DNA from 3 places in the Dictyobacter sp. Z7_2 genome. Region 1 is predicted to be linked to each of the others. Evidence: riboswitches for the same ligand, from Rfam matches in the RefSeq annotation. Region 1 holds a riboswitch; each other region holds the start of a gene.
What was found. Region 1 has a riboswitch for cobalamin ahead of AC27N8_RS33245 (ribonucleoside-diphosphate reductase subunit alpha). Riboswitches for the same ligand answer to the same signal wherever they lie in the genome.
Positions count from the first base shown of each region.

Region 2: another riboswitch for cobalamin. It lies ahead of AC27N8_RS15745 (ABC transporter substrate-binding protein); the one in region 1 lies ahead of AC27N8_RS33245 (ribonucleoside-diphosphate reductase subunit alpha).
Region 3: another riboswitch for cobalamin. It lies ahead of AC27N8_RS05080 (precorrin-8X methylmutase); the one in region 1 lies ahead of AC27N8_RS33245 (ribonucleoside-diphosphate reductase subunit alpha).

Region 1 covers NZ_BAAJPE010000002.1:4,741,417-4,751,718, reverse strand. Annotated here, with positions in the region: gene AC27N8_RS33255 (cytochrome P450) at 6-1,472, shown strand; gene AC27N8_RS33250 (aldo/keto reductase) at 1,901-2,761, shown strand; cobalamin riboswitch at 2,889-3,027, shown strand; gene AC27N8_RS33245 (ribonucleoside-diphosphate reductase subunit alpha) at 3,188-5,677, shown strand; gene AC27N8_RS33240 (ribonucleotide-diphosphate reductase subunit beta) at 5,926-6,957, shown strand; gene AC27N8_RS33235 (2-hydroxyacid dehydrogenase) at 7,179-8,135, shown strand; gene AC27N8_RS33230 (SGNH/GDSL hydrolase family protein) at 8,181-8,921, opposite strand; gene AC27N8_RS33225 (WD40 repeat domain-containing serine/threonine protein kinase) at 9,459-10,302, shown strand, end outside.
Region 2 covers NZ_BAAJPE010000002.1:552,568-562,869, reverse strand. Annotated here, with positions in the region: gene AC27N8_RS15775 (tetratricopeptide repeat protein) at 1-2,181, shown strand, start outside; gene AC27N8_RS15770 (MFS transporter) at 2,641-3,924, shown strand; gene AC27N8_RS15765 (cupin domain-containing protein) at 4,106-4,459, shown strand; gene AC27N8_RS15760 (histidine phosphatase family protein) at 4,552-5,217, shown strand; gene cobS (adenosylcobinamide-GDP ribazoletransferase) at 5,256-6,113, shown strand; gene cobU (bifunctional adenosylcobinamide kinase/adenosylcobinamide-phosphate guanylyltransferase) at 6,135-6,758, shown strand; cobalamin riboswitch at 6,887-7,078, shown strand; gene AC27N8_RS15745 (ABC transporter substrate-binding protein) at 7,202-8,197, shown strand; gene cbiB (adenosylcobinamide-phosphate synthase CbiB) at 8,228-9,235, shown strand; gene AC27N8_RS15735 (pyridoxal phosphate-dependent aminotransferase) at 9,232-10,302, shown strand, end outside.
Region 3 covers NZ_BAAJPE010000001.1:1,316,968-1,327,269, forward strand. Annotated here, with positions in the region: gene AC27N8_RS05045 (sirohydrochlorin chelatase) at 1-1,380, opposite strand, end outside; gene cobJ (precorrin-3B C(17)-methyltransferase) at 1,573-2,355, opposite strand; gene AC27N8_RS05055 (cobalt-precorrin 5A hydrolase) at 2,345-3,493, opposite strand; gene cobM (precorrin-4 C(11)-methyltransferase) at 3,506-4,339, opposite strand; gene cobI (precorrin-2 C(20)-methyltransferase) at 4,320-5,093, opposite strand; gene cbiT (precorrin-6Y C5,15-methyltransferase (decarboxylating) subunit CbiT) at 5,090-5,731, opposite strand; gene AC27N8_RS05075 (cobalt-precorrin-5B (C(1))-methyltransferase) at 5,728-6,870, opposite strand; gene AC27N8_RS05080 (precorrin-8X methylmutase) at 6,898-7,557, opposite strand; cobalamin riboswitch at 7,742-7,945, opposite strand; gene AC27N8_RS05085 (hypothetical protein) at 9,271-9,984, shown strand; gene AC27N8_RS05090 (pentapeptide repeat-containing protein) at 10,159-10,302, shown strand, end outside.

The DNA.
Region 1 (10,302 bases):
GATTCATGAAAATGACACCGCCGATGCTTTCTGGAGCCCCTGTGGTGGGCAATCTTTTCGAGTTTATGAAAGATAGTGATCACTTCTTACAGAAGGGATTTGATGAGCTTGGCTCCATCTATAGTTTCAAATTAGTCAATCAACCAGTTGCCGTCCTGATTGGTCCAGAATATCAAGAGTTCTTCTTCAAAGAGACAGACAAGAAACTCAGCATGCATAAGACATATGAATTCTTGAAGGCGGCCTTAGGGGAAGTAGGCTTTACCGGACCACCAGAAGTCTATTTCAAGCAGCGTCCCATCTTGCTCAAGCCATTTAAAAGTGAAAAAATGATCAAATATCTGGAGATCATGCAATTAGAGGTGCAACAATGGCTTGATACTCTGCCAGCAAGTGGCGAGATGGAATTGCGTGCGGAGATAACACAGGTCGTCCAGAACGTGGCGGCCCATGCGTTAATGGGCAAAGACTTCCGTGATTACGTCGGCCCTGAGTTTTGGAGACTCTACCTTATCCTGGGAAAATCTATCGACGCAGCCCTCCCCCCTAATCTGCCGCTACCCAAGTTTATTCGTCGCGACCGCGCCAAAAAGAAGCTGCGCGAGATGATCTGGCCTCTTATCGCCGCCCGGCGTGCCAATCCTGATCAGTACGACGATTTCTTGCTGGACTTTGCGACGGCGCAATATAAAGATGGGAGTCCTCTGGAAGATGAGGCAATTTTGTCTCTGATCATGGGGCTGATGTTCGCTGGACACGAAACGACAGCCGGTCAGGCCACCTGGACCATTATCAAGCTCCTCCAGACGCCCGAGTATTTCAATCTGGTCCAACAGGAGCTCGCCGATCAGCTCGCCCAGGATCAACCAATGAATGCAAAAACGCTCAGCGCACTCAAGCACATCTTCTGGGCAGTCCAGGAAACCACACGCATGTATCCATCGGCCAACATGCTCATGCGTAGAGCAGAGGAAGAGGTGGAAATTGGAGAGTATCGCATTCCGAAAGATTGGAATCTGATCGTTTCGGCAAAAGTGGCTCAGAGACTCCCGGAGATCTTCTCCGAGCCCGACACCTATGATCCTCTGCGCTTCGCTCCCGGAAGAGAAGAGGATCACAAGCATCGTTTCTCGATCATCGGCTTCGGCGGCGCAACGCATAAGTGTGCCGGCATGAACTTTGCCAACAATGAGATGATGATGATTACCGCTCTGCTTCTGCAACAATTCGATCTGACGTTGATCACCAAAGATCCACAGGTTGATAGCACGATGGGCGCAAATCGACCGACAAAAACGTTCGTCCGTTATACGCGCAAAACCACAAACAGCGAACAGTCAACCAGTCATTCTACCGAGACCGGAACGTGCCCATATCACGCAGGCCATCCAATGCCTTCAACCAGCGCGGACGCATGCCCGGTGGTGACCGCAGAAACAGATCAGGCAGGAAATACCGGTAAAGCAGTTTAACGTTCATTTCTTTATCGCTCTGATCCACCGACAAATGACCATTTATTGTGAGGATAGGTATGTATAAAATTATACTCTTATGGGTACGTACCTATCTCACAATAAATGTCATATCTGATTACTGCAATTCAGCTTCTCAGAGGACCTTCTCAAGCAAATCTTTGTCAGCTGGCGTTCTCGCTGCTGGTCATCTCGTCAATCCATTGCTCAGTCCTTTCCTGCCATTCTCATCTCCCTGGAAAGATTTGCAGAATCCTCCAACCATTCGCGACAATCATTCTATCACCCAGGGCTTTGGCACATCTATACTATCCTCAGACAGGACTCTTACCGCTTTATCTTTGTAGAGAAACCAGACTTCTCTTCAAGCGCAGAGCCGGTAGCAAACCTGCATGATACACAGTCAATGAGCGAAAGGAGAAGGATACATGTCAGGTATTCCATCAATTAGTCTCAATAACGGGGTTACAATGCCCCTCCTGGGGTTTGGCGTCTTCCAGATGCACGACGCAGAGGAATGCGAACGCAGCGTGTACGATGCTATTCGCGCCGGCTACCGCCTGATTGATACGGCAGCATCCTATGGGAATGAAGAGGCCGTTGGCAAAGCTATCAAGCGAAGCGGTGTGCCAAGGGAAGAACTATTCATCACTACCAAGCTTTGGATTCAGGATGCCGGGGACGAACGCACCGGGCCAGCGTTTGAACGATCATTACAGCGCTTGCAACTGGAGTATCTGGATCTCTACCTGATTCACCAGCCCTTTGGGGATGTGTATGGCGCATGGCGTACAATGGAAAAATTGTACCAGCAAGGTCAGATACGCGCCATCGGAGTCAGTAATTTCCCCCCTGACCGGGTCATGGATCTGATGGTCCATCATCAGATCGTTCCTGCCGTTAATCAAGTGGAAACCCATCCGTTCCATCAACAACTCGAGACGCAGCAATTCTTGCAGGACAACCAGATTCAGATCGAATCCTGGGGACCATTTGCGGAAGGCAGAAACCACATTTTTGAGAATGAGGTGCTGCGTTCTATCGCAAGCACGCACCAGAAAACCGTGGGGCAAGTCATTCTGCGCTGGTTGACCCAGAGAGGAGTCGTGGCGATTCCCAAATCCGTCCGTAAGGAACGGATCGTGGAAAACTTCAACATCTTCGATTTTGATCTCAGCCCGGATGATATGACGGCGATCAGGACACTGGACACCAAAACGAGCAGTTTTTTTGACCACCGTGATCCTAACATCGTGAAGACGCTTAGCCAGACACCACGTACGACCTGAGAAAATGCGGGAAGTCCACAAAAGGGAAATACCTCGGCGACAAACCTATACACCAGACAGCTTGACGGCAAACACAACATATGGTAGAGTAGCGTCAGTAACTACTATATGTTGTGTCCTTTACAATAAAAAAGAGAAACTCATAGGGTCACGTGATCGTAACGTGACGTCCATATTGGGGAAAGTCCGGTGAGAGTCCGGCGCTGTCGCGCAACGGTAAGGCAAGATTGTCAAGCCCGAATGCCCACCTATGAGCTTATGGATACCTCCCTTCGCGTGCAAAGGGGATGAACCGCGTGAGTGTGCTGTGCTCTGGAGCGTTTATGCTCGGTCAGCCAGAACATATCTCATCAGCTTGTGATTCCAGCCTGTTCCTGTGAAGGGAGACAGGCTTTTTTGTTTTTATTTTTTGATGAGGTATATGCTATGTCCTTTTCAACCCGTCAGGCGGAAACGTCAACCGTGACTGTGGCCCAGGATGCACCTGGAGATCAGAGCTTCGATTGGCAGGCGGTTCTTATCGATATCTGTCAGGATAGCGTTCATCCAATAGATCATCCACGCCTGCTGGCCGCGGTGCAGTCCAATATGTATGCAAGCCTCTCGGTTTCGGAGTGCTGGCAGACGATGACGATGGCCGCTCGCGCATTAATTGAAGTTGATCCAGGCTACTCCTATGCAGCCGCCAGAATACTCCTGCTCTCTCTCTATCAGGAAGCGCAGGGGAATGCTCAGCAGCCACAGATCCAACTGGCTGATGCCTCCAGCATCTACACAGACTATTTCGCGCTCTATGTACGCCGTGGCATCGAGGCGGGACAACTAGATCCACGTTTCTTTGAATTTGATCTCGCCCGACTGGCACAGGCCATCCATCCAGAGCGCGACCTGCTCTTCAACTATCCAGGGCTGCAAACGCTCTACGATCGTTATCTGCTGCAACACGAGTCGCAGCGCTTCGAGCTCCCCCAGTTACTCTGGATGCGCATTGCGATGGGGCTTTCTCTGCAAGAGGCCCATAAAGAGGAGCGCGTGATCGAGTTCTATGAGGTTATCTCGCAGCTCAATTTCACGCCTGCGACGCCCACACTCTTCAACGCCGGCACCAACCATCCACAGCTCTCATCGTGTTATCTGACGACCGTCTCCGACGATCTCGGACACATCTTCAAATGCGTCCAGGACAACGCACTGCTCTCCAAATGGGCCGGCGGCCTGGGCAATGATTGGACACGCGTACGGGCACTGGGATCACATATCAAAGGCACCAACGGCAGCAGCCAGGGGATCATTCCCTTCCTCAAGGTCGTCAACGACACAGCGGTGGCCGTGAACCAGGGAGGCAAGCGCAAAGGAGCCGTCTGCGCCTACGTGGAGAACTGGCATCTGGACATCGAGGATTTCCTGGATCTACGTCGTAACACAGGCGACGAGCGCCGGCGTACGCACGATATGCATACCGCCTGCTGGATCTCCGACGAGTTTATGCGCCGTGTCCAGGCGGGAGAGCTATGGACGCTCTTCAGTCCCGACGAGGTCGAGGATCTGCACGATCTCTATGGACAAGCATTCGCTCGGCGTTATCGCGAGTATGAGCAGCTGGCCGATGAGGGCAAGCTCAAGCAATTCAGACGGCTCCCCGCGCTGGATCTCTGGCGCAAGATGCTGACACGCCTCTTTGAAACAGGACATCCATGGATCACCTGGAAAGATCCCTCCAACGTCCGCTCGTCGCAGGATCACGCCGGAGTTATCCATAGCAGCAACCTGTGCACCGAGATCCTGCTGAACACCTCGGCCGACGAGACTGCGGTCTGCAATCTCGGCTCCATCAATCTGGCCGCGCACCTCGCCAACGGACAGCTCGATCATGAGAAGCTCCAGAAGACCATCAAGACCGCCATCCGCATGCTCGACAACGTCATCGACCTGAACTATTATCCGACCAGAGAAGCGCAGCAGGCCAACCTGCGTCATCGACCGATCGGCCTCGGCTTGATGGGCTTCCAGGACGCTCTCTTTCAGTTGGGCTTGGATTATGCCAGTCAGCAAGCCGTCGAGTTCGCCGATCAGAGCATGGAAGCCATCTCCTACTACGCCATTCGCGCCTCGGCGGATCTGGCCGAGCAGCGTGGTAGCTATGACAGCTATCAGGGCTCCAAGTGGCAGCGCGGCATCCTGCCGATCGACAGCATCGAGCTCCTTGAAGCCGAGCGCGGCGTGCCCGTCGAGATGGATCGCTCAATGACATTTGACTGGCAACCTGTCCGTGACGCCATCAAGCGCCATGGCATGCGCAACAGCAACGTGATGGCCATCGCACCCACCGCCACCATCTCGACCATCGCAGGAGTCAGCCAATCGATCGAGCCCGAATACAAAAACCTCTATGCCAAAAGCAACCTCTCAGGAGAATTCACCACCATCAACACCTGCCTCGTCAACGACCTCAAGGCCGCCGGCCTCTGGAGCGCCGAACTCCTCGACGCGCTCAAGTACTACGACGGCTCGCTTCAGCCGCTCCCCATGGTCCCCGAAGAGCTCAAAAAGCGCTACCGAACCGCCTTCGAGATCGAACCCACCTGGCTGATCGAATGCGCCAGCCGCCGTCAGAAATGGATCGACATGGGACAGTCACTCAACCTGTATCTCGTTGCGCCAAGCGGCAAAGCGCTCAACGACATCTACCAGCTCGCCTGGAAGAAAGGACTCAAGACAACCTATTATCTGCGCACACTCGCAGCCACCCAGCTCGAAAAATCGACCGTCGACATCAACCGCTGGGGCATCCAACCACGCTGGATGAAGCATAGCAGCGCCTCCAGCAACATCCAGATCACCCGAGAGGCCACGCCCATCGTTGAAGAAGCTCCTCTCGTCTGCTCCATGGATGAAGACTGCGAAGCCTGCCAGTAGCATTGAAGACGTACATCCCAATGGGGTGAGAGGCTCACCGACGTAGCGGCGCGGCTCCGCCGTGCTGTCACTGGACGCACGATAACGTCCCACCGTGGGAAGATCTCTCAATGGAACCCCATGAGGAGCATGTTCGTACGAGTCACAGACAGCACGGCGGAGCCGCGCCGCTACGTCGGCTGGCTTAGACGCCGAGTGCAAAGAGTTATCCTATATGGATTAAAAGAAATGAAGGAGCTAACATACAAATGAATATTTCTTTTCACAACGATGCTCTGGTTGAGCAGAAGCGCTTGATCAATGGTGAGCAGGTGACGGTCAATCAATTGATGCCCTTGAAGTATCATTGGGCCTGGGAGCATTATCTGAACGGCTGCGCCAACCACTGGATGCCCAACGAGGTCCCGATGACCAAGGATATCGAGATCTGGCGCAGTTCCATCCTCTCGGAGGCGGAACGCTTTGTAATCATGCGCAATCTGGGCTTCTTTGCCACGGCTGAAAGTCTGGTGGGCAACAATCTCGTGCTCACCATCTTCAAACACATCACCAACGCCGAATGCCGACAGTATCTGCTACGACAGGCCTTTGAGGAGGCGGTGCACTCGCACACCTTCCTCTACATCGTCGAGAGTCTGGGACTCGATGAGCGCGAGATCTTCACGATGTATCATACGATCCCGGCCATCACCCGCAAGGATGCCTTTGAGATGCAGTTGACCTCCTCCCTGCTCGATCCAGACTTCAGCACCGACAGCTTCGAGGGCGCTCAGAAACTGCTCGAAAATCTCATCGGCTACTACGTCATCATGGAAGGGATCTTCTTCTACAGCGGCTTCGCCATGATCCTCTCATTTCATCGGCGCAACTTGATGACCGGGATCGGCGAGCAATTTCAATACATCCTGCGCGACGAGACCACGCACCTCAACTTCGGCATCGACCTCATCAACGGGATCAAAGCCGAAAACCCGGAGCTCTGGACTCCGGCATTTGAGCAACACATCATCGAACTGATCCAGGAAGCCGTCGAGTTGGAGATCGCCTACGCTCAGGATTGCCTCCCACAAGGCATCCTGGGACTTCACGCCGACGCCTTTCGTCAATACGTACAGCACATCGCCGACCGACGTCTGGAGCGCATCGGATTGCCGATCCTCTACCACGCCCCCCATCCATTTCCCTGGATGAGCGAGACGATCGACCTGAGCAAAGAAAAAAACTTCTTCGAGACACGCGTCACCGAATACCAATCAGCCTCCACCTTACAGTGGGACTGATACGACGCTCGCGTGCGATGTCCCACTCGACGTATGATCAGGCCGGCCAGCGTTGCGTGCCAGGATCGGGCTGTCTCGTACGAGCCGCTGGGACATCGCACGCGAGCGTGCGACGCTACGGTGTCCTCGCTTCGCTCGACACTTATGGGCCGAAGACTATTCAATTGCAAAATATGCTATCCTATAATAAGTCATCCTGTAATAAGAAGGAGGGGAACAGCATGTCTCAAGTTTTAGTCACCCAACCATTTAATCCCATCATGATCCAGGGCTTACAGGCCACTCTGGGAGCTGACGTTACTGTGGGAATGGTTCCGAGTTTCGAATTAGCAGATTTTGAGCAGCATGCGCGCGATGCCGAAGTCTTGATAAATCTATTTCGCCCACTCAATGATGAACGCTTGAACCTGGCTCCCCGCGTGCGCTTTGTGCAGCAGGTAAGCGCGGGCTATGATCTTCTGGATCTTAAAGCTCTCGAACGCAGAAAGATTCTGACTGCCAACATTCCCGGCGGAAACGCCACCGCGGTCGCAGAGCATACACTCCTGCTGATGCTCAGCCTTCTCAAAAAATACAATCAAGCGGAGCAATTGGCCCGCGCCAACAAATGGGAAACAATGAGCTTGATGCAGGCCGGGATCAGTGATCTCGGGGCGGCGACGGTCGGGCTGATCGGCTTTGGTGCGATTGGACGCGCCGTCGCCCAACGACTGCGGGGATTTGGCTCACGCATCCTGTATACGACACCGCATCGCCTCACCAGTGAGGAGGAGGATCAACTCGGCATCCACTATGCCTCCCTGCCTGAACTGCTCTCAACGGCGACGATCGTCAGCCTGCATCTCCCCTTGAATCAGCAAACGTATCATCTGATTGGAGCAGATCAGCTCACCCAGATGCGCTCGGATGCACTACTTATCAATACAGCACGTGGAGACCTCATCGACGAACAGGCTCTGCGACAGGCTTTGCTGGATCACAAAATCGCCGGGGCAGGTCTCGATGTCATCGCGCAAGAAAAAGCCGGTGGGAACATCTTTACCGACCTCCCACAAGTGATTGTGACACCACACACAGGAGGCATAAGTCAGGATGCTCTCCAGCGCATCATGCGCATGACCATCGAGAACGTGACCCGCTTCATCCGAGGCGAACGACCGCACTATCTACTCTTCTAAATTGCGGCGCTTACCATTGAATCCAACTCGTGTGGAAGAGACAAGTTATGAGCAGAATAACTTGTTATAGATGGCATCGGCGATCACCTGATAGCCCTGGCTGGTTGGATGAATATCGGTATACGAGCTACAGATCCATGTGTATGTGCAAACATTTGGATTCGGTACAGTTGCGCCACCAAAGGCCGAAAAGACATCGACGACACTGCCATAGCCTATGATGTCGGCAGCGAGATGATGATTGAGGGTGGTGATATAAGGGACGGTATTCGGACAGAAATTTTGGAAGGGATCATAATAGTTGGGCAGCAGGATATCCAGACGATGTCCGGCGGCAGCACGTAGCTGTGGCAAAATGGTCCGGCGTAGATTCGTGTCGAGCGTGGCCAGACTGGTCTGAAATTGGGCATCATTGACAGTGCAAGTCTGAACATCGATAGCCGGCAATGCATCGTTGGCACCAATCTGGAGCGTAATCGGCCCCACGGTCCCCTGATGAGTCTGTAAGTACTGCACAGCGCTCGTCAGTTGTGGAGGTGTCCCGGCAGGAGCGAAAGGACATGGTCCCGTGATAAAGGTCGTACTTGTCTCGCCATTACAGCCCAGATCAACGACATCCTGTACACCCTTGGCTTGCAAAGCCGTAAACAGGTCGGTCGTATATCCGTGCTGAAAATCTCCATTTGGTTGATAGCCAAACACAATTGAGTCACCTAGCGCCAGGTAATGGGCTTTGATCTTTGCATTATGATTGTCAGGGGTTGCCGCATGGGCCGTTCCACTCACAACTAAACTATATCCACCAGTGAACAACAATAGAGAACAACAAAGGAGTATTACACGTAAGCTATGCTTCAATGTCTATAACCTTTCTTCAAAAAATTCTTTATATACATGACATACATCTACGTAAACGCTGCGACTACTAAAATCGGGGGTACAATTTGAGGCGAAAAAGCAGAGAATTATATGTTGCTATAACATCATGTATAATTCATCCCCAGATACCTCCACGCATTAAGAGATCAATGAGGAGTTGCGTCAATCTGTGTACTGTTCCTTAAATAGAGAACCTTGCCAAATTGAGGCTACTTTTAGGTAAATATACTTGCAGCATTGCGTTGTTTTTTGTTACTATGGGGGCAGAAGCAACAAGGGCAATACGCTTGCAAACATTTCATTTGCTTTATTATTTTTGACAGAACGTACTTTCTGGAACATTGGTACAATATTATGCGGCCAGGACGTGATATCAGGTAGGGATAGCACAATCTCCAATTGAAATATTTGCACGGACGGAACAAGCAGGTAAGGAAACATCTAATGAGTGAGCGCGTCGGAAAACAACTCGGCAACTATCAATTAATTCGTCAGTTGGGCAAGGGTGGATTTGGGAAGGTCTATCTGGGAGAGCATATTTATCTCAAGACGCCAGCGGCGATCAAGGTGCTCCTGGATGATCCGGATAGTATGAGTGGTGATAGCTTTCGATCATCCTTTCTGCAAGAGGCACAGCGCATTGCGAAACTGAAACATCCCAATATCTTGCGCATCATGGACTTCGGCGTGGATGATGCCGCGGTCCCCTTCCTGGTCCTTGAGTATGCTCCTAATGGCACGCTGCTACAACGTCACACACGAGGCGTCCAGGTAGGGATAGACACGATCATCACCTACGTCAAGCAGCTCTCTCAGGCATTGCAGTATGCGCACACGGCCCGCTTGATTCATCGCGACGTCAAGCCCGCCAATGTGCTGCTGAATGAGCATGAGACGCTTCTCTTGAGCGATTTTGGCATCGCAACGATTGCTCATCACACATCGACGATGAAGACGCAGGGATACGTTGGTACTCCCGCCTATATGGCTCCCGAACAGTTACGCGGCAAGCCTGTGACGGCCAGCGATCAATATGCTCTGGCGGTGATGGTCTATGAATGGCTCTGTGGACAGCTTCCTTATATAGGAGATCCCATCTCCGTTGGCATGCAGCATCTCACCGCGCCGGTACCTTCATTGCGAGCGCTCAACGCATCGATCACGCCCCAGATAGAGATCGTCGTACAGACTGCGCTGGCAAAAGATCCGAGGCAACGCTTTGCAAGTATCCTGGACTTTTCAGATGCGCTTGAACATGCGAAGCTGGCCAGGCAAACGTTCTTCTCGA
Region 2 (10,302 bases), 4.2 Mb from region 1:
CGCTTTGGTCGCTTACTCCTTGATTGCCTCTGCCAGCTTGGCCTGGCTTCAGGTGCAGAGGGAAAAATTCAGAGAGCAATTTCTTATTATCAGGAAGCGTTGGCTATTATCCGCATTAATAATGATAGAGAAGCTGAAATGCATGCTTTAAGCAATTTGGGGGCAATCTATACCAGACTGAAATGTGCGGATGAAGCGATGGCATGTCACGATGCTGCTCTTCTTATAGCAAAAGAGTTGGGGAATATTGAGTACCAGGCTGTTGAATTAGGCAGTATGGGGTGTGCATATGTAGAAGCGTTTGAGTTGCCTGCTATTGGTATTTGTTACTTTGAGGAGGCACTTGATTTATTCTGCTCCGTGCATGATCAGTACAACGAAGCCAAAACCCTGGCACATATTGGAATCGCTCATTGGAAAGATCAACGCTCTCAATTGGCGCTCCACTTTTTTGATCAAGCAAAATGCATTGCGACTGAACACGGTGATAGAGGGTTACTTGGCAGCATTGTAAGTAACGTAGGAAACGTCTATCGCACTTTGGGGCAGCATGATGAGGCATTTCGAGCCTATCAGCAAGCATTATTACTTGATCAAGGGCGTGGCGATAGGAGAGCAGAAGAACAGCACCTGAATAATCTTGGATTGCTGCAACAGGCTGAAGGGCATCTAGAGGAGGCTACCCAACTGTACCAAAGGGCGCTTGCTCTAGCTCGTAACAGGAAGGATCTTTCGGGAGAGGCAAGGCAGTTTGGGAATATTGCAGGTGCGCTTACGTCATTGGGCAAGATAGAAGAGGCACATCTCCATAACAAGTGTGCACTGACACTCTTTCAAGAACTGGGGGATACGCTTGGCGAAGGTTGTATCTATGTCAATATCGGTATGTCCCATGTTAAAACGAAGATCGTGTGGAGCTGTGGTGAATTTATCTATGACATAAGGGGTAACAAAGGGAAAGCTCTGGCATATTGGCGCATGGGCCGATTCCTGCTAAAAACTGGGGATCAGACTGAGTATAAAAAGATCCAGCAAAAAATTGATAGCCTTAAAGATATCGCTCATCAAAGAGATTTCCAGCATTGGTGGCGTATGAGCGAGAATTATTTGCGTTTGTTGATTTTTCAGCGCTATCGGATTAGAAAAGAAATTTTTACGGCTGGTGGCAAGAACAATGATCTCCTTTTTTATACCAGGGAATTAGATGATGATGATGATTTCTTGCTACTTAATCATCAAGGGAGCAATTTGGCCTGGCGACGCGGAGATATGACTGCACAGGAGGAGAATTGGACGGATGCGCTGATTTATTATCATGAGGCTTTGAATGTTGAGCACAGTTTGGGAAGACCAGATACGCAAGCATTATTGTTAGGCAATTTAGGCTGCAGCTATTCAAAGGCGGGCCTATTTGATGAAGGTATCGCCTATCTCCAGCAATCACTTGAACTGTTTCGCTTTCTTGATGACACAAGTAATGTGATAAAAACGCTCCTGAATCTGGGCACTCTTCAATTACAGACCAGTTTGATTTCAGAAGCGCGTATATGTTTTGATATGGCTTTAAATCTGACTGATATCTATGAAGATCGCTTGCTTGATAGTATCGCTTTGAGAAAGATGAGTGAGGTTTCTCGCTTGCATAACAAAGTTCATGACGCAAAGTTGTATCTAAACTATGCGCTTGAAGTGGCAAATATCCATGGTAATAAGCAGGAGGAGGGAAGGCTACTCAGCAGTTCTGGATTCATATGTATGGAATTAGGACAGTCGCATAAAGCAATCTCCTATTTTCAACGTGCACGAGATCTTTATCAAACAGTACGCAATAGTAAAGGTGAAGGAGAGCAATACTGTTCTTTAGCAATCGCATATGCCATGCAAGGGAAGTTTGAAGAAGCCCAGGATCATTTTTTGCGAGCACAAAAAATCTTTTATCTGTGCAGTGATCATCTTGCTGAGAGTCAGACACACATTTACCTGGGAATCATTTCGTCTTTTAAAGGCCACCTGTCATCTTTTATTGCCTATCTTCGGCGAGCATTTGATCTCGTTGCCTATGATGCCTATGCGCAGGAACAGATCAAACATATGCAGGAGCAAGTCGAAAAAACTATTGGTCGAGAACTATATTGGCAGGCATGGAGACAAAGTATGCAACACTATCAATCACCTTGTTGAATATTGGAGCAAGAGAAGTATCCCCTTGACAATCATATGTGTCTTGAGTACTATTAACGTTATGAGTATTCCACAAGCTAGCTGTGCGTTATTAGCTATCAATGTTTTGCGCGCAGCCTATTATTATCTTCTTCCGACACGTATCGGACATGTCTTTGCCGTATAAGCAGCCTGGCGCTGAAATGCTTGTACGGCGGAATGTCGCGCTATGATAAACGTATGCCTCCTCTGGCATGCGCTCTTTAGCGTGGAGTTACTTTCCTCCATTCAACTTTCCCTACTGTAACCTTATATGATCCTGTTTGCTATGCATGATCAGAGATCACTATCGGGATAGATGCACTCTCTAAGCGCCATACCTTTCTTCGTATGCTTTTCAAGCCAGGCCTCAATCGTATCTTGTACCTCATACAGTCTTGATAAGTATGGGGATTCTAACGAAGAAAGGGTCTGACTCTGATGAACGAGTCTATTGTTACTCCACCATCTTTAATCTTAGGGGAGCCACGCATTGTTCCGTGGCGCCGTTGGCTTATTGCCTTCCTTGGCTACAATGGCGCCATGAGGTTGCTTTTTACCAGCGCTATCTGGATGATCTATCTGGCGTCACGTGGCTATTCGCCATTTGATCTTGGCCTGCTGGAAATGACGTTTCATCTGGCTAAATTTATCTGTGAGGTACCAACGGGCATCTTTGCAGATTTGATTGGACGACGCAAAAGCTTGATCATTTACTGCCTGCTCGGAGCTATTGAGAACGTGTTTTTCCTGACTCCAAACATTGCATTTTTATGTATAAGCTTTGCGCTTTCAGGTATATCCTATGCATTTCTCGGAGGAGCAAATGAGGCTGTGCTTTGGACGCTGACGGGATATGCGGCACCAGGAGATCCACAACAACAAGGGGTACGTTATAGTAAACTTTTTAGCCTGACTCTGATGTTGAGTATTGTGTGTGAGATTACGGGTACAGCTTCCGGTGGCTATCTGGGCAATTGGCTACAAGTGTTGCCTTTTATCTGTCGTATCTTTGTATGCTTGCTGGCTATTATCCCTTTGTTACTGATTCCTAAAGAAGTAACTGAACCACAGCGTGAGAAACTGGAGCGTCCTCATCCTATCTTGCATTTGAGTAAAGGATTACACGTTGTTTGGCATTCACCAAAATTGTTGGGGCTAATTTTTATATCGGGCATTACCGAAAGTTGTAACACAACCATCTACTTTTTTGTGCAACTGCAATTTCATGATCTTGGTTTTGTTTTGAGTACTATCGGACTGATTATGGCTGTCAGTAGTTTGAGCCAATTTGGTTTTACTGCGCTGGCTCCAGTGCTGATGCGGCGTTTATCTCTGCGCTTGCTTGTTGCCGCTTGTGTGCTCTCGCAGTTTGGTGGCTTGCTTTTGATGATTGTCCCAAATGCGATCGTTAATCTGGTTGGATTTTTGTTGCTCTTTCAGGCTTCGACGGCAATTCTATATCCAACTATCAGTACACGTCTGAATGAAGGAAGCCCTGAAAAGCAGCGAGCAGTGATTCTCTCTTTTGAAACGGGCCTGTTCAGCCTGGCGATGATCGTGCTCTTTCCACTCTTTGGCCTGGGGCTGACCGCTTCGACGTATAGTGTCGTATATAGCGGTACGGCTGCCGCTCTGGTGGTAGGATGTATTGGGACCTATCTCTTGATACGTGTGCGTGCAAGCATATTGGCAAAAAAATCTCGCAGGCAATTGGATGCATAGCGGTGAGAGGAATCTTTGTGTGCAATTTTTGCACACATCTATTTCGACTGAGATATCATATAAGGAGTCCAGGCTATTAATCCTGCTGCATTGAGCGCGGGGGATTAATCAGTGATGGCCGATTGGATTGGTGATAGAGGTCGTTTTAAATCTCATAAATGAAAAGGGGCGTGAAGTACAGATGTTACGAAAAATAGAACATGGCAGTATTTTTCCTCGCGAGGATGGGAAAATTATCGACGAGCACTTTGGTGTCCTTAATACTCAGCAAGACGCTTTTAGTCTGGCACACATGTTTGCTCCTCCTGCGTGGCATGAGCCTGCGCAGGTTGCCGAATTTGATGAAGTGGTGATTGTTGTGTCGGGAAGATTGGCTGTTGAGGCTGATGAGCAACGGGTAGAGGTGGGACCTGGCGAGACATGTTTGGTGGAACGGCAAACACGTGTGATCTATAGTAATGCTCAGATAGATATTCCGTGTGAGTATTGGTCTCTGTGCATGCCTGCTTTTCGACCGGAGCGTACTACTCTCTAAAGGAAAGACAGCTCTTGCTCTCGGTCGAGAGCAAGAAGAGTCCTCAGTGTGTCAACAACAATCTTGGGATGTTACGGGGAGAGGATGTTCCTGTGAAGACAACATTAGAAGCGACGGTGCGCCGTCTCTGGTTGGTTCGCCATGGAGAGACCGCATGGAATCGAGAAAAGCGTTTTTGTGGTCATTACGATATCACTTTATCCCCTTTGGGAGAGACTCAAGTTAAATGGGTAAGTGAGCAGCTACTGCAGCGGCCGATTGTCGCTGTGTATACCAGCGATCTGCAACGTGCTCAGCAGACGGCTGAGGGTATTGCTCAAAGTTGTGTTGCTCCATTAATGATTAGGTCATCGCCAGAGTGGCGTGAGCTCTCTTTTGGGGCCTGGGAAGGGCTGACATATACTCAGATTGTTGATCGTTTTCCTGATCAACTCGACTTTTTTACCGCTCCAGCGCAAGTGTCTCCTCCTGGTGGGGAGACACTGACCGCTCTTTTTGAGAGAGTACAGAGGGCGTTCGGGAAACTGCTTCAAGATGCTATCATGTTGCCCGAAGGAGATCTGGTGCTGGTTAGCCATCAGGGAGTATTACGTGTGCTGTTATGTCACTTACTTGGCATGCCTGTTGAGCATCACTGGCAGCTACGCTTTGATCATGGTTCATTGAGTGCAGTGGATTTCCTTGTTGGAGTTGAGGATGTGGCCTCGACAACGACGCTAGCTCTACTGAATCATCATCTTATCGAGGTGACGTTGTAGCTATGGATTATTTTGCAATGCGGAAGGATATGCGTTAGATGTCTGATATACCTCCACCTCAATCTGATCTGGGGCGGATGCCTCGGGCTTCTTTGAGGCCTGCGCGTGACTCCTGGTTTTTAGAGCAGTGGAAAGAATTTGTGGCTGCGATCCGCTTTCTTTCGATACTACCAGTTCCTGGTGCCACGCAACTTTTTCGGACGGATACTGATGAGGCTGATGTAAAGATTTTTTCAGGTAGCGTGTATTTTCCTCTGGTTGGTCTGATACTGGCAGTGATTCTCTGGCTTGTGGTGCTTATTTTTGGATCGGTTGTGTCAGGATTAGTGCTGGCTGCTTTACTCGTAGTTGCTCTTGTCATATTGACTGGTGGCCTGCATCTGGATGGGTTGATGGATTGTTGCGATGGCCTCTTTGGTGGGCGTGATCGTGAGCATAAGTTGGAGATTATGCGTGATAGTCGGGTGGGAAGCTTTGGTGTACTTGGTGGCATTTGTCTTTTGCTTCTAAAGTTTGCCTTATTGGCAAGTCTTGATACTCATCAATTACCGCTGGCTTTGCTGACAATTTTACCGATTGCTCGTTGGAATATGGTATTAGCTATGTATGCATATCCAGGAGCACGCGCAAGTGGATTAGGAACATCTTTTCGACAAACGGTAACACGTAAGCGGGTTATTTGCGCTGCCATTCTGACATGGGTTATTGCTGTGTTGGCTGGACATGTTGTGGTCGGGCTGATCATTTTGGTGTGCGGGGCGCTATTGACCTGGGCGATCGGCGAATATGTTACCTCAACTCTGGGCGGCTTGACTGGAGATACTTATGGAGCCATCACAGAAATCTCTGAGGTGGTCCTCTTGCTTTTATTTACTCTGCTACGTTTCTGGCTTTAAGGGAAGATAGGAAATCGTTTGATGGATAGTGAAAAAAAACATATGGAGCAGTCTAGCATCTCGAATCTGCTGTTGGTTTTGGGAGGAGCACGGAGCGGCAAGAGCACATTTGCTGAACGTCTGGCACTAGAGAGTGGACGCTCGGTGGCTTTTATCGCCACTGCTACTGCTGGCGATGAAGATATGCGTAACCGTATCTCGCGACATCAAGCGGCGCGTCCTGCTGTCTGGTCGACGATTGAGGAGCCGTTACATCTGTCTGATGCTGTATGTAAGGCATCAGCAGTGGCAGATGTGCTGATTCTGGATTGTATGACGGTCTGGTTATCAAATTGGCTTTTTGCGCAAGGCGATGATGCTTCAAAGGATGCATCGGCTATCAGTTCACATTATTATGATGCTGTAGTAGCTGCGATTAATGATTTGCTGCAGGTTGTGGCTGCATTGGGATCAGATAAGACGTTGATTGTCGTGACAAATGAAGTCGGTTTGGGAATTGTTCCTGCCTATGCTTTGGGACGCGTATATCGAGATTTATTAGGGCTAGTCAACCAACGTCTTGCGGCCGTAGCTCCACGTGTCTATCTGATGATCGCCGGATTGGGAGTTGATATTAAGCGCTTACATGAAGAAGTAACCCTGTAACTCCTTGGCTTTTTCGTATAGTCTTTGATGGGTGAAGAGTAGTAAATACATGGGGGGATAATCACTTAAGCTCATTCCAGGTTTGACATCATTAGCTAATGATCGGTATACTATTGATTGAAACTATCTCTATATTTATTTCATCAGGTGGTTGAGACAAATAATCTCAGCAGAATAGGGAAGTCGGTGCAAATCCGACGCAGTCGCGCTACTGTAACTGGTATCATGTTTAATTTTTTGCGCTCATTATGGGCTCGCTAAAGATCCAATAAACATGTATTGCTGGAAGTCAGGAGACCTGCCTGATGAGTTGAGCTCATGATCCTTCGCGTAAAAGGAGCGAGCTATCGAGACACGCTGTGGATTATTTTATCAAGTGTCTCAGATGAGTCTCCATTTCACGCGAGGTGACTGCGGGCGTTGTCTAGAAGGATACTATTTGTATGCGCACCCATGTCATCTCTTCTCATTTTCTTTTGGCCTGTTTGATGGTCTTATTGCTCTCTTTAGCCGCTTGTGGACAAACCTCTTCCCCTTCTCCTTCGCAAGCAAAAGTTACTCCAACGCCGACAGCCGCTCTGGATGCCTATGGCACTCCAATTGTGCTGCCTAAAACTGCTCCACAGCGTATTGTGTCTTTAGCTCCCAGTGTCAGCGAGATCCTGGGCGCTCTGAACCTGCAAAGTCGCGTGGTCGGCGTCGATTCATTGACGAATTATCCTGCAACAATGGCTTCAATCAAAAAAGTCTCAGATAGCTCAGGTACTGTCAATGTGGAGAGCATAGTGGCGCTGAAGCCTGATCTGATCTTGAGCTCGGGCGGGTTGTCGGAAAAATATGATACGCAACTGACAAAATTAGGTTTGAATGTTGTGGATCTACCATCACCAAACGTTTCGCAGACCTTAGATCAGATCTTGCTGGTCGGTCGTTTGACATATACGCAAGCAGCTGCTCAAGCATTGGTGAAACAGATGCAGCAACAAATTGCGCAGATTCAAACCGATGTAAAGGGAACATCTTCACCAAAAGTATTGCTGGAAATTGATGATAGTACACCAGGGAAGCCATATGTTTTTGGTGGAGGCTCTTTTGGCGATGAAATGTTGCAATATGTGAATGGTACTAATATCTTCCATACCAATACTTCCAATGGTGGGTATCCACAGGTCTCTGATGAGGCAGTGATTGCGGCGAATCCACAATATATTGTGCTCACTGAAGATCCTCTCTATGGGGGACAGGCTTCCGCTGTCTATAAACGCGCAAATTGGAGTGGGATTGCAGCTGTGAAGTCTCGTCAGGTCTATCATATTAATTCTGATATCATGCAGCGGCCTGGACCTCGTATCGTTGAGGGTATCCGTTGTCTGGCTCAGGTGCTTCATCCCGCGCAGTTTTCTGATGCTTTGCCTGCTTACTGTTCGGCCAGTGTCTAGCACCTGGATAAGTAGAAAGAGCATCTATTGATGTATAGAGACGAGCAGGGTGGGCGTGGATATAAGCTGGTAGGATCGATGATCGCTGTTCTGGTTGCGTTTGGTTTGGATACACTTGGTGAGCCACCAGTCTCCTGGCATCCTGTTGTATGGTATGGCAGGTTGATCAGTCGCTTGGAGCGGTCTGCCCCACGTGATCATCATGCTCAGCTCATATATGGAGGCGTAATGCCTCTTCTGGCATCGGGAATTGTCCTTTCTGTGGCTCTCCTCTTTCAAAGAATGGTGTGCTGGTGTATAGATCGCTTGAAGCTGCGCCTGCGAACACCTGTTGGTACGTTGCTGTATGGTGTCCTACTAGGCACAGCTCTCAAGCCGTTTTTCGCTTTACATATGTTGGCCGATGCTGGTAAAGCTGTGCGCCTGGCGTTAGCGTCTGATGATCTCCCGAGAGCACGCGATGCTTTGATGAGTCTCGTCAGTCGCGATCGCTCGCAGCTTTCTTCCGAGTTAGTTGCGGCTGCCGCTGTGGAGTCATTGGCTGAGAATATGAGCGATTCAGTTGTGGCTCCGCTTTTTTACTATACCTGTCTGGGCCTACCTGGCGCAGCACTCTACCGTTTGATAAATACGTTTGACTCCATGATTGGCTATCATGGGAAATACGAATACCTGGGTAAGGTATCAGCTCGTTTAGATGATTTGCTGAACATTATCCCGGCACGTTTGACGGCTTTGATGATCATCGCGTGTGCTCCCATCTATGGAGGAACGTGGAGGAGAAGCTGGCGGATCTGGCGGCGTGATGCGCGTAAAACGGAAAGCCCTAATGCAGGTCAGCCAATGTCAGCTGCCGCTGGAGCATTGGGCCTACAACTGGAAAAGGTTGATCACTATCAACTTGGTGATCATGAGCGCCCAGCCACGTCTGACGATATTGGACGTGCTGAGAATATGGTCTGGTGCGTTGGATGCCTTACGCTGCTCTTGACGCTGTTGTGTAGATACCTGTTTGGGTTCGGAAGGCGGTTGTCATGAGCGATTCTTCACAGGTATCTGAGCGAGCTGTACATGGCGCTTTGGATTATGGCGAATTAAGGCGCCTGGGCATACATCCCGACAAAATACTGGATTTTAGTGTCAATTCAAATCCCTATGGACCATCTCCTCGCGTACGTGCAGCGATTGCCAATGTAGTCGTTGAACGTTATCCAGATCGCGAATGCTGGCAACTGCGTCAGGCCATTTTGAAATATGAATTGGATGGCAGTCAACTTGCTTTGTCTTCTTTAATTTGTGGCAATGGTACGAACGAGCTGATCTGGACAATTGCCCGATCTTATCTCAAAGTGGGTGATAGAACGCTGATTGTTGGTCCTACATTTGGTGAGTATGAGGTAGCTGCTCGCATGGTAGGCGCTCAGGTATTAGAAGTCCGAGCCAGGATAGAGCAGAACTTCCAGCTCGATCTGGCTGAACTATTATTAACTCTGCGCAAAGAACATCCACGTGTGGTCTGGCTTTGTAATCCCAATAATCCCACAGGTAGCTGTTTGGCACGTCAGGCATTCGTTGCGCTTGTGGCAGAATGTCGGCGTGCGGGTGCGTTGTTGGTTGTTGATGAGTCGTATCGGCATTTTGTCTGGCCAGTGGAAGAGTTTTCATCTGTCGCTTGTATTTCATCTGATGAAACCAGTCCTGTACTTGTGTTGCGCTCTTTGACAAAGGATTTTGCTCTGGCTGGCATCCGACTGGGTTATGCTGTCGGCGGTGTCGATGTCGTCAAAAGGCTACAGATGCAGCTGCCTGCCTGGAATGTGAGTAGTATTGCTCAGGCAGCCGGCGAGGCTGCTTTGTCCGATCGTGCTCATCTTGAGCAATCTATGATCCAGCTTGTGCATGAGCGTGAAGCTTTCTTTGCGGCTCTACAACGAATCGATGTACATATAGTGCCTTCTCAGACGCATTTTTGTCTGATCGAGGTTGGCGATGCCCAGCGTGTGCGTCAACAATTATTGCAGCGGGGAATGTTGGTACGTGATTGTACTTCATTTGGCCTGCCTTGCTATATCAGAGTGGCCACACATCCCGAGTTTGCATGGAGG
Region 3 (10,302 bases), on a different contig from region 1:
CTGATTGAGATATTGCCAGTCACAACGCTCCTGCTGCTCGCCTAACTGTATGCGTAGATAGCGTGGCGTAGCAGCTTCATCGGTCTCTGCCTCGACCACAATCTGTAGCTCAATCCCAAAGCGCTCGCACAACGCCTGACGACTCCAGGCGATGAACTCCTGCACATTTTGCTGCTGCCAATCCCAGCGGAGCGCGGCCGTAGCCGCTTGTCCGGGCAGGGCAGTCAGTAGATACGGAGGCGGCAGATTGCTCCAGGCTTTGCGCTTCTGATACCAATCCTGCAAGGCGGACTCAATCTCTTGAGAGGTCATGATGCCAGCGTTGATCACGCTCTGCCGCAGCTCGTCCAATGGATCAGCGGGCTGATGGTGATGATGTTCGTGTCCGGCTCCATGATCATGGCTGTGACTGTGCTCGTCGTGCGTGTGGTGATGCTCATGATCGTGCGTATGCTCGTCATGAGAGGTATCCATGCCGCGCAGTCCGTGCGACTGATCCGACATCTGGGGCATGCCGACCCGCGATTGACGTCCAAAGAGCGCCACACGATATTGGCAGAGGTCGCAGTTCATTGGGGCCTTGCCGATCTGGGTCTGCTGGATCATACGTTGCGCTAATACTTCCAGGCGCGGATCAAGTCCAAGGTGAGGCGCAACTCGAAAGTTGATCTCTGGATGGGCCGCTGCAAATGTCTCGACCACGCTGGAGATGCGATCCACCAGGATGCCTGGATAAAGATAATATGGCACGACCAAAACGTGGCGGGCGTTATATTTCAAACAGCGCTCGATGCCTTCTTCGACTGTGGGATGCGTCACGCCTGAAAATCCAACCTCGACCGTGCTGAAGTTTCTCCCCTCCCACAAAAAGCGCGCCACACGATAGACGTCCGCGTTCGCCTGTGGATCACTACTGCCACGCTGGATCAAGAGTACGGCGGTATCTGGAGATCCCATGCCACGGTTTGGATCAATGGCTGCAAGCCGATCTCCAAGCACATCCAGGATCTCTGACTGGAGCTCAATTGGAGTCCCATAGCGTATCGTTACCTCTGGATGACGCTGTCTGGCCCAGTCCAACGCCACTGGCATATCATTCTTGGCGTGGCCAGCACTGAGCAGCAGCCAGGGCAGCGCAATAATGGTTCTGGCTCCGCCTGCGACAGCGTCATCGATCGCCCGGGCCAGCGGAGGATCGGCCAGTTCCAGAAAGCCCGGATAGACGGGACAGCCCAGACGGGAGGAGAGGCGTTGCGCGAAGGCAAGAAATTCTTCAGCTCCCTTCTTATCACGGGAACCATGTCCCATCAGGACAATGGCCTCATCCTCAGGTATCTTCAATAACGGCGCTACGCTGGTGATGTGTATCTGATCTCTCAATGCGTCCTCCTTTTTATCACACCGTAGCGTTGCACGCTCGCGTGCGATGTCCCACTCGACGTACGATCAGGCAGGTCAGCGTAGTGCGCCGAAATCCTGCCGTCTCGTACGAGTCACTGGGACATCGCACGCGAGCGTGCGACGCTACGGTGTCCTCGCTGCGCTCGACACTTATGCAATGGTAAAAATGAATTACACTCCATAACCACGCGGGGTGATCATGAGATTATGGCGCAGGCTGGTCTGCGAGTTGCCGATGATGACGGTGGTAAACATGTCGACCTCGTATGTGAGCGCGTGCTCTAGCGTTGTTCTGATCACGGTCTGCTCTGGTCGATAGGCGTTGCGTACAAATCCGACCGGCGTCTGGGGCGAGCGCTGCTCTCCGATGAGTTGAAAGGCGGCTGGCAGTTGCCAGTTCCTTTTGCGGCTGGTTGGATTGTAGATCACGATGACGAAGTCCGCCGCCGCTGCTGCGGCGAGGCGTCGAGTGATGGTCTCCCAGGGCGTGAGCAGGTCGCTCAGGCTGATCACTGCGAAATCGTGCATTAACGGCGCTCCCAGCAAGGCGGCGGCAGCGTTGAGTGCAGAGATCCCAGGGATGATCCTGATGTCTGGTTCAATGCGCACAGCATCAGAAGTTGTAGCCATCTGCTCGATGCTCTGCGTAAATATGTCAAGGACCAGGCCCGCCATGGCATAGATACCCGCATCTCCACTGGAGATCATGCAGACGGTAGCACCTTGCCAGGCCAGATCGACCGCTTGCCTGGCCCGTTCAACTTCCTGCGATAACTCCGAGGTGTGGATCTCCTGTCCATTTAAGAGATCTTGAATCTGCTCGATGTAGTAGCGATATCCAATCACGATGTCGCTGGTCTGGAGCGCCTGGAGCGCCATCGGTGCCAGCAGCTCATGATCTCCTGGTCCCAGACCAACAATGATTAGCGTGCCTGCCCGGGCATCAGTCTTCATTTTTCTCACGATCCTTCCCTGAGTGATCCGCTACGCCACTGCGACGAGCGATGGCAATAGTCATTCCCACTCCCTTCTGCTTACACACCAGCAGTTCTCCATCGGCAGAGGAGAGCAATGCCGAGGCTTCGCTGACACTCGCGGTTCCAATCAGATGCCGGACACGCTCCGATGGCGATGGAATGTCTTTTACGGCGCTTAGTTCCTCAACTGTATGTGTCTCTAGCGTCCAACCGTAACGCTGAATTAGCTCCAGGATTGCTGGCTCGTCCCCCTTGATATCGGCGGTAGCCAGCGTGGCCACGCTCTCGATGGACAATCTATGTTCCACTAAGGCCGTCCGCACAAACGCTGCAAGCTCGGCAAAAGCGACTCCCCGCCGACATCCTATGCCTAGCACCAGTGTCGCAGGGCGATAGAGGACGGTAGGTATGTCCGAGAGATCCAGATCTTCGGTCAGACGATCGGTGATGAGCACCTGAGCGGCGAAAGCTCCTTGACTACGATGAGCCTGTCGGTCTTCGCTATAGAAAAGATGAGCTTTTCGCCCTGCATATTGCATCCACCAATCTCGAGCTCCCGCCTCCTGGAGGATCGCAACCGGCTCGTCATTGACGATCGCGGCGGCCACGCGGGTCAGATCAGACACCGGATCAAGCCTCCAGTGCTGCTCAATTCCCAATAGATCTATCGCCAGCGTGGCGTGAACATCTGAAGCCGTGGTAACCACCGGGATAGCGTCCAAAATGCGAGCCGCAGAGTATGTCAGTGCGTTGGCTCCTCCAGCATGTCCTGACAGAAGACTGATCACAAATGTAGCGGCATCGTCAATCACCACGACGCCGGGATCATGATGCTTGTCCCGCAAGAACGGCGCAATCAAACGCACCACCGCCCCTAAAGCCAGACAGAAAATCAGCTGCTCGCTGGTATCCCAACCACGATGCAGCGCTTCGGCTACATTCTTGACTATATGCAAATCAGCAGTGCTATCCTGCTCGGCAAGCCGCTGTGCAACCCGCTCGCATACATAAATATCCATTGACATGGGCAGCACCATACGCAGGCGCAAGGCAATATCCAGGCCCGCATGCGTGATGACAATACAGCCGATCTTTCCCGCTCCTGGCACTGACATTTCCTCAACCTCTCATGCTGGCGGCGCTTTTTGAGCATCCGAGACACCACCCCGGAAGAGGTGCTTGTAATCGGGAGAGTAGAGATGCGAGCGATGCATAATCTCGGCATCCTGTACGTCTGCAGAAGAGGCTAATGCTCGCCCGACGATGATCAATGCCTGACGCGAGATACGCGCTTGTTTGACTGCCTGGACCAGGGTCGCCAGGGGCGCACGAATAATCTGCTGCTCCGGCCAGGTCGCACGATAGACCACCATTGCGGGCGTATCTTCCGTATAGCCACCCGCCAGCAGGTCCTCGACTACCTGGCGCACACGCGTGATACTCATAAAGATAGCCAGTGTGGTTCCATGACTGGCAAAGGCTCGGAGCGTCTCCTTTTCCGGCATCTCGACTCGTCCCTCGCGGCGCGTAAGAATCAGCGATTGCGCCACATCGGGAACGGTCAACTCTACTCCCGCGACGGCGGCGGCGGCAAAGACTGATGAGACTCCCGGCACGATGATATAACTCACACCGGCTTGATCCAGGATACGTCGTTGCTCGTGCATGGCGCCATAGATGCCTGGATCTCCACTCTGCAAACGCACCACAAATTGGTTTTGTGCGGCAGCGTTGAGCATCAGCTCCATCATCGCTTCCAGCGTCAGCGTGGAGCTGCCGTGGATCTGCGCTCCCGCTTTGGCGTACTGACAAACTTCAGGATTGACTAACGAGTCAGCGTAGATAATACAATCTGCGCGACCGATGAGCCTCATCGCTTTGATGGTCAGTAAGTCTGGATCTCCTGGGCCAGCTCCGATAAAGGCGACCTGCGCGGAGGCTTCATCTGTGATAAATGGCATGCGTCTTCCTCACAATCAACAGCGAGAAGTAGTCCAGGGTCTGACCACGTAGGCGCTGAATGTCAAAAATAACCTCTTCCTGATCTGTACTACAGCGACGCACAAAGACCGCGTGCTGCACTAACTCCAGCTCTTCCAGCAGATCAAGCAGAGGATCAAAAACTTTGTTTATCTTGAGCAGTACGACAGTGTCAAAGAGTTGAAAAATACTGCGCAAAGGATTCTCTACAGCGAAGCTGCTCTGCTCCAATACGTGAAAGGCGGGCAGGACCGCCAGACGCTCATCCCAGGCCGCCAGAGGTAGTCGCGCCGAGGCGGCAGCCGCAGTGATCGATGTGATGCCCGGTATCACTTCAATCGGGATCTCCTGCTCACTTTGCCTGATAGCTTCAAGTACGTAGCCAAAGGTGCTGTAGAGCAATGGATCACCCTCGGTGACAAAGGCCACATCGCGACCGGCCTGCAAATAGCCGAGTAAGGTTGTAACCGCTGCGTTACGCGCTGGCACTGCCTGCTCCCAGACGTTTTGCATCGGAAATTTTACCGAGATAATCTCCTGCCGGTCAGGATCTATACAGGCATCAATGATCGTCCCTGCATAGCTACGACGTCCTATACTGGCAGGCAGGCAGATAACCTGAGCTTGCTTCAAGATACGCTCCGCTCGCAGCGTCAACAGATCAGGGGCACCTGGACCAACACCGATCCCGTACAACGTTCCATGACGCTGCTGCGGCACTGCATCTGACATCATAACGATGCCTCTTCTCCCGATATCAAAGGTCGTCGAGCCATGATCACAAAGACAGGATTGAGTGCGGCAAAACGCGTCAGGTCCAGCAATTCTTTGGAGCGGGCAATGCTCACCAGCGTGCAAGCAGTGATCCATTGTGCTTGCTGCAAAATACGCATGGCTTCGGTCAGATGCTCCAGGCTGGCCAGATTGATCACGATACGTCCATCTGGTCGTAAGCGCGTCATGGTGTGATGCAGGATCTGAACCAGCTCGCCTCCACTGCCTCCAATGAAGACCGCATCAGGATCAGGCAGCAGCGACAAAGCATCGGGAGCACGCTGTGCCACGATCGTGACGTTGTATGCTGCGAAGCGCTGGCAGTTCTGCTCAAGCGCCTGAAGAGACCGACTATCATCCTCGATAGCAAAGACCTGACCCTCGCGGGCGAGACGAGCCGCTTCAATCGCTACCGATCCCGTGCCGCTACCAACGTCCCAGAGCACGCTGTCATAATGCAGCCCGAGTTGGGAGAGCGAGATGGCTCTCACCTCGCTTTTCGTGATCACCTGACGCCCTTCACGACAAGGAACAAACTCCTCATCGGGTATACCCAGAACCAGACCGGCTGGCTCAGACGATGCATGTAGTTCCTTCAATTGATATCTCTTTCACCCGCATAACCGAGAAAACTGCCATCAAAATCGCACATCAGGACATCCACCTCGGCTTTATGCTGGATATATGCTGCTGACACCTGACGCGCACGCTCGCAGATGGTGGGAAAGACACTCAGCAGGTGATGTTCCATCATCAGCTCCTGAAAATGACGGGCCGTATTGGCGTGCAGGACCTGATCAACAACGGTGGCGTCTCCTCCACAGGACTGCGCGACGGCGGCCAGGCTACGCAGATTGACTTCGGCTCCGGCGACGTGCGTTTGCATGCGTCCATCGCCGATCTTCGAAAGCTTGCCGATCATGCCCACCAGCGTAATCTCCTCCACACCTTTGCTCACGCAATCCTTCAAGCCGTGTCCCGTAAACTCGCCCATCTGGATGTACGCCTCTTCGGCCAGGCTGATATAGCGACGCGCAAACTTCTCGCTCCGACTCCCGGTCGTGAGCACGATATGCCGGGCATGTCCGCAAGCTACAGCGACGTCGACCGCCTTACTGATACTGGCCTTATAAGCGGCCGTCGAGTACGGTTTGACGATCCCGGTTGTCCCCAGAATAGAAATCCCGCCAATCACACCCAGACGCGCATTCAGCGTCTTACGAGAACGCTCCAGTCCATCAGGGACCGCGATAAGGATGTGTACTCCTCGTGTCTCGCCGTGCTCACTGAGAAGCTCACGAGCCACGCCTTCGATCATCAAGCGTGGGACGGCATTGATCGCGGCCGTCCCCACGTCCAGACCTAAGCCGGGCTTTGTAACACGTCCAACGCCCACTCCGCCATCGATCTCAATCCCCGGCCGCTCGCTCCAGCGGACGGTCGCACAGATCTGCGCTCCATGCGTCACATCGGGATCATCGCCAGCATCTTTGATCACGCTGGCCGAGCTGCTGCCATCAGCGTGATATTCCTGATGATGCACCTCAAAGGTCGCCTGCTCCCCAATCGGCAAAGAGATCGTCACATGCTCAGGTCTCGGCTCGCCAAGCAGGCATAAGAGAGCGATGCGGGTAGCCGCAGTCGCACAGCTCCCGGTCGTATATCCAGTGCGCATACCGCGCTTACGCCCACGTAGCGCCATCATGCTCTGGCCTGATGCATCTGGTTCTCTGCTCATGACGATACCTCTATCCACGTGAAATCATCAATCGCCGACCGAGACGTGAGCCTCTGCCTGCTTCCTGACAAGTGCCAGTAAGGCGTTGATGGTGGCCGCCGCCGCCGGACTGCCTCCGCGTGTCCCGTCGATCGTGATCGCTGGATACGATCGTTGCCAGAGCGCTTCTTTTGCTTCTCTGGTCGCAATAAATCCCACGGGCATGCCAATAATCAAAGCAGGAGGTTCACAACGACCCTCGTCCAGCGCGTCGAGCAGGGCCAGCAGGGCAGTCGGAGCGTTGCCAATCACGATGATGTTCCCGCCCAGAAGCGGTAGCGCCGCCAGCACAGCCGCCGCCGAGCGCGTCATCTGCTGTGTCGCTGCCTGCTTGTCCAGTCCTGGCTGATCGAGCAGGCTCTCGATAGCACATTGATGGAAGTGCACCAGCGCTTTGTTGATGCCTGCCGCAACCATCGAGACATCGGTAAAAATTCTGGCATGAGCGGCGATAGCAGCCATCCCTTGAGCAATCGCATCCGTTTTGAAAAGCACGTGCTCGGATAGCTGCACATCGCCGGTCGCATGAACGATGCGCGTGACGATTGCTCGTTCGGCAGGAGACCAGCTATCTTTGGGAAGCAGAGCATCGACGGTAGCAAAGCTACGCCGATAAATCTCGTCGGGCAGCAGAGCATATTGTTGCATCAGGCTCATTGCGCCGAGCTTTCTGTCGTCAATAGATGTGAGAACATTGGATGCATACAAAACCATTTCTAGCTGGTGCTATGGTCTTGTCGAGTTAAAGGGGCAGAAACCGAAGACAGATTGTCGCAATAGGGTAAAGTGCACATGCATATTTTCGGCGCTTGTTCCTCTGACGCGAAGGACCATAAGCAATATCGACCAGGCAGGTCTCCTGACTTCCAGCGACAAAGATTGTTTTCTCTGGCCTTCCCATCCCTGACAGACAGTGGCATGCGATTAATGCAATGAGAAACAATAACACTGGTTACAGTAGCGCGACTGCGTTGGATTTTCACCAACTTCCCTATTCTGCTCTTCGATAAGAGCCACCTGGCAATCATATGATCTATAAGATCATTTCCTCAGTCAAGTATAACCAGCAGGTTTTTTTTTGTCAACTCAAGAAAAGTAGTAAATATTGACTAGTCAGAAACTAAATTCTTGTGTTTATGGATAAGCTCTTATATAGTCATGAAAAATAAAGATCAAGCAATCAGCATAGTCTGATCTCCATCCTGATAGATGTGAGGGATAAAAGCGGATAGACAAGATTTCGCAGCATTGCTATAAAATAGATCAGATCTGTTTATGACAAGTAACTAGCAGAATACCACGACAGACAACTAAAGAAAGCATAGAGATACAATGGACAGAAGACTTCCTATTCCTCCCGTCGACAAAGGCAAAGGCCGCGCTGACCCAAATAATGGAAACTCAACAGATATAACAGCAAGAGAATCTTCTCGTGAACGTCCTCAACGTTACATGTATGATGCGTTGCAAGAAAGACTCGATCAGTTGGAGATGTCACAAAGAACAACTGCCTCTAGAGAAGATGCTACGGCGTTGCCATCTGCCAATCACACAACAGAGCAATCCCAAACATTCCCCAATGCTGCAACACACGTGGAGCATACAGCACCCCATGTCCCAACACAAATTACTTCAAGCGAAACCACACGACCTTCACGGCGTCTCCCGGATCTACCTAGAACACATTCGCAAAACACTGATACCTCTGTTCACCCACAACGTGCAAACACCACTGAGACACATTCTCACCGCCTCCCAATTCCAGCTATCGATAACCCCTATTCTCCTTCTCCCCCTCTGATCGATTCCTTACCCAGACGAGCCAACACGACACCAAATCCAGAAATACCCAGGGATCTCACCGACCTCTCTGCTTCCACGCAACCTGTTCCACGTACAAACGCCGATGGGCGACAACCATTGCGTCGTCTTCCAAGACCACCAATAGTGGACGGGAAGGCAAGTCTTTCCCCACCCGAATCACGTATTCCCCACACAACAGAGCCATCTCAAATACTCCCACCAGAACTTCCGGTTCACCCAGTGGTCTCTCCACACAAAAACAGAGAGCAGACACGCCGTCTCCCGCTCCCACCAGAACAAGGAAGCCCACCACGGGGTGAGACTGAACGGGCTTCACTGAGTAAATTCTTAGACCAACTCTCCTCAAACACTATTCCTGATCAGATCATCAAGCGGGGAGATCAGGCTCGGCAGCATCGACGTGGCGGAATCGCACCGTTAAAGGTATCTGGAGATAGTACAACAGCAGGAGCAAGATTATCTCATTCCGAACGATTAGAAAGACGCAACACCTTAGCAGAACGACTTAATCTTTCGAAAGAGGAAGTCAACGCTCAAATGCGGGCCTTTGACTCTTATCAAAGAAGTAGACAATCTGGCACAACAGAGGAACTCACACAATTAGCAAAGCAGTTAGGCCTTTCGGACGAGGAGGTTGCGGCTCAACGACAAGCCTTTGGAGCTCTTACCGAAACGAGAAATGATGCGAGAAGATTTACAATCCCAGAGGATTTTAAAGAACATACCGCACAAGAACAAAGTGCGTTTGTTCTTGACGCTAAAAGAAAAAATGATGATATAGTAGCTGGCGCACAACGACAAATAAATGTCCAGATAGAGAAATATATCCCACTCAACACACTTGTTTCCGAAAGTAGAGCCACCAAAGCAAATCGCAGAGTAGATGAAGTGGTCCAAAGAAATGGAAATGAGATAAATGAGGCGACAACACAAGCAGCCCATAGAATAATAACTTCTGAATTTTTTGCGGAAGATAGCGTGCATAACGATAATAATCCTAATGCTTCAAGTCGTCGAAACCATCTAGAGATACTAAGTGGAGCAGAGGAGAGAGCAAGAACTGTGATAGGAAATAGCGACAGAATAGATGACTGGATAGCCGGAGTAAATTTGTCTTCAACACAAAATGAACTACGACACTTACAAACCGCTCACAACGATGCTCATACAGAACTAGTAAAGAGGCAAGCAAGGGCAAATAGCACAATAGATGCCGCAGCGGGTATCAATGAACCACCCAGTTATTCTTAACTGGAATTCAGGGTATTTATATTCCATGCAAGCCGACAATAAGCCCAGCCAGGAGGTTGACAACCATAGCGATAGCGGTTAAGGTAGCATCTATGACCACCTTTCACCTGTAAGAGGTCTGAGGCCAGGGCTCAAGTCAGCTTAGATAAATTTTCTTACGAAAAAGAGGCATGAATGAAAGCAGCGTTGTATTCCTGGAAGGGAAAAATACAACACCATCCCATTCTGAGCGTAGGGATTGCACTCATCAGCGTGTTCGGCATTGCACTGATTGTGGTAATTATCTTAGGTTACTGGTTCGACTGGACCTGGACGGGT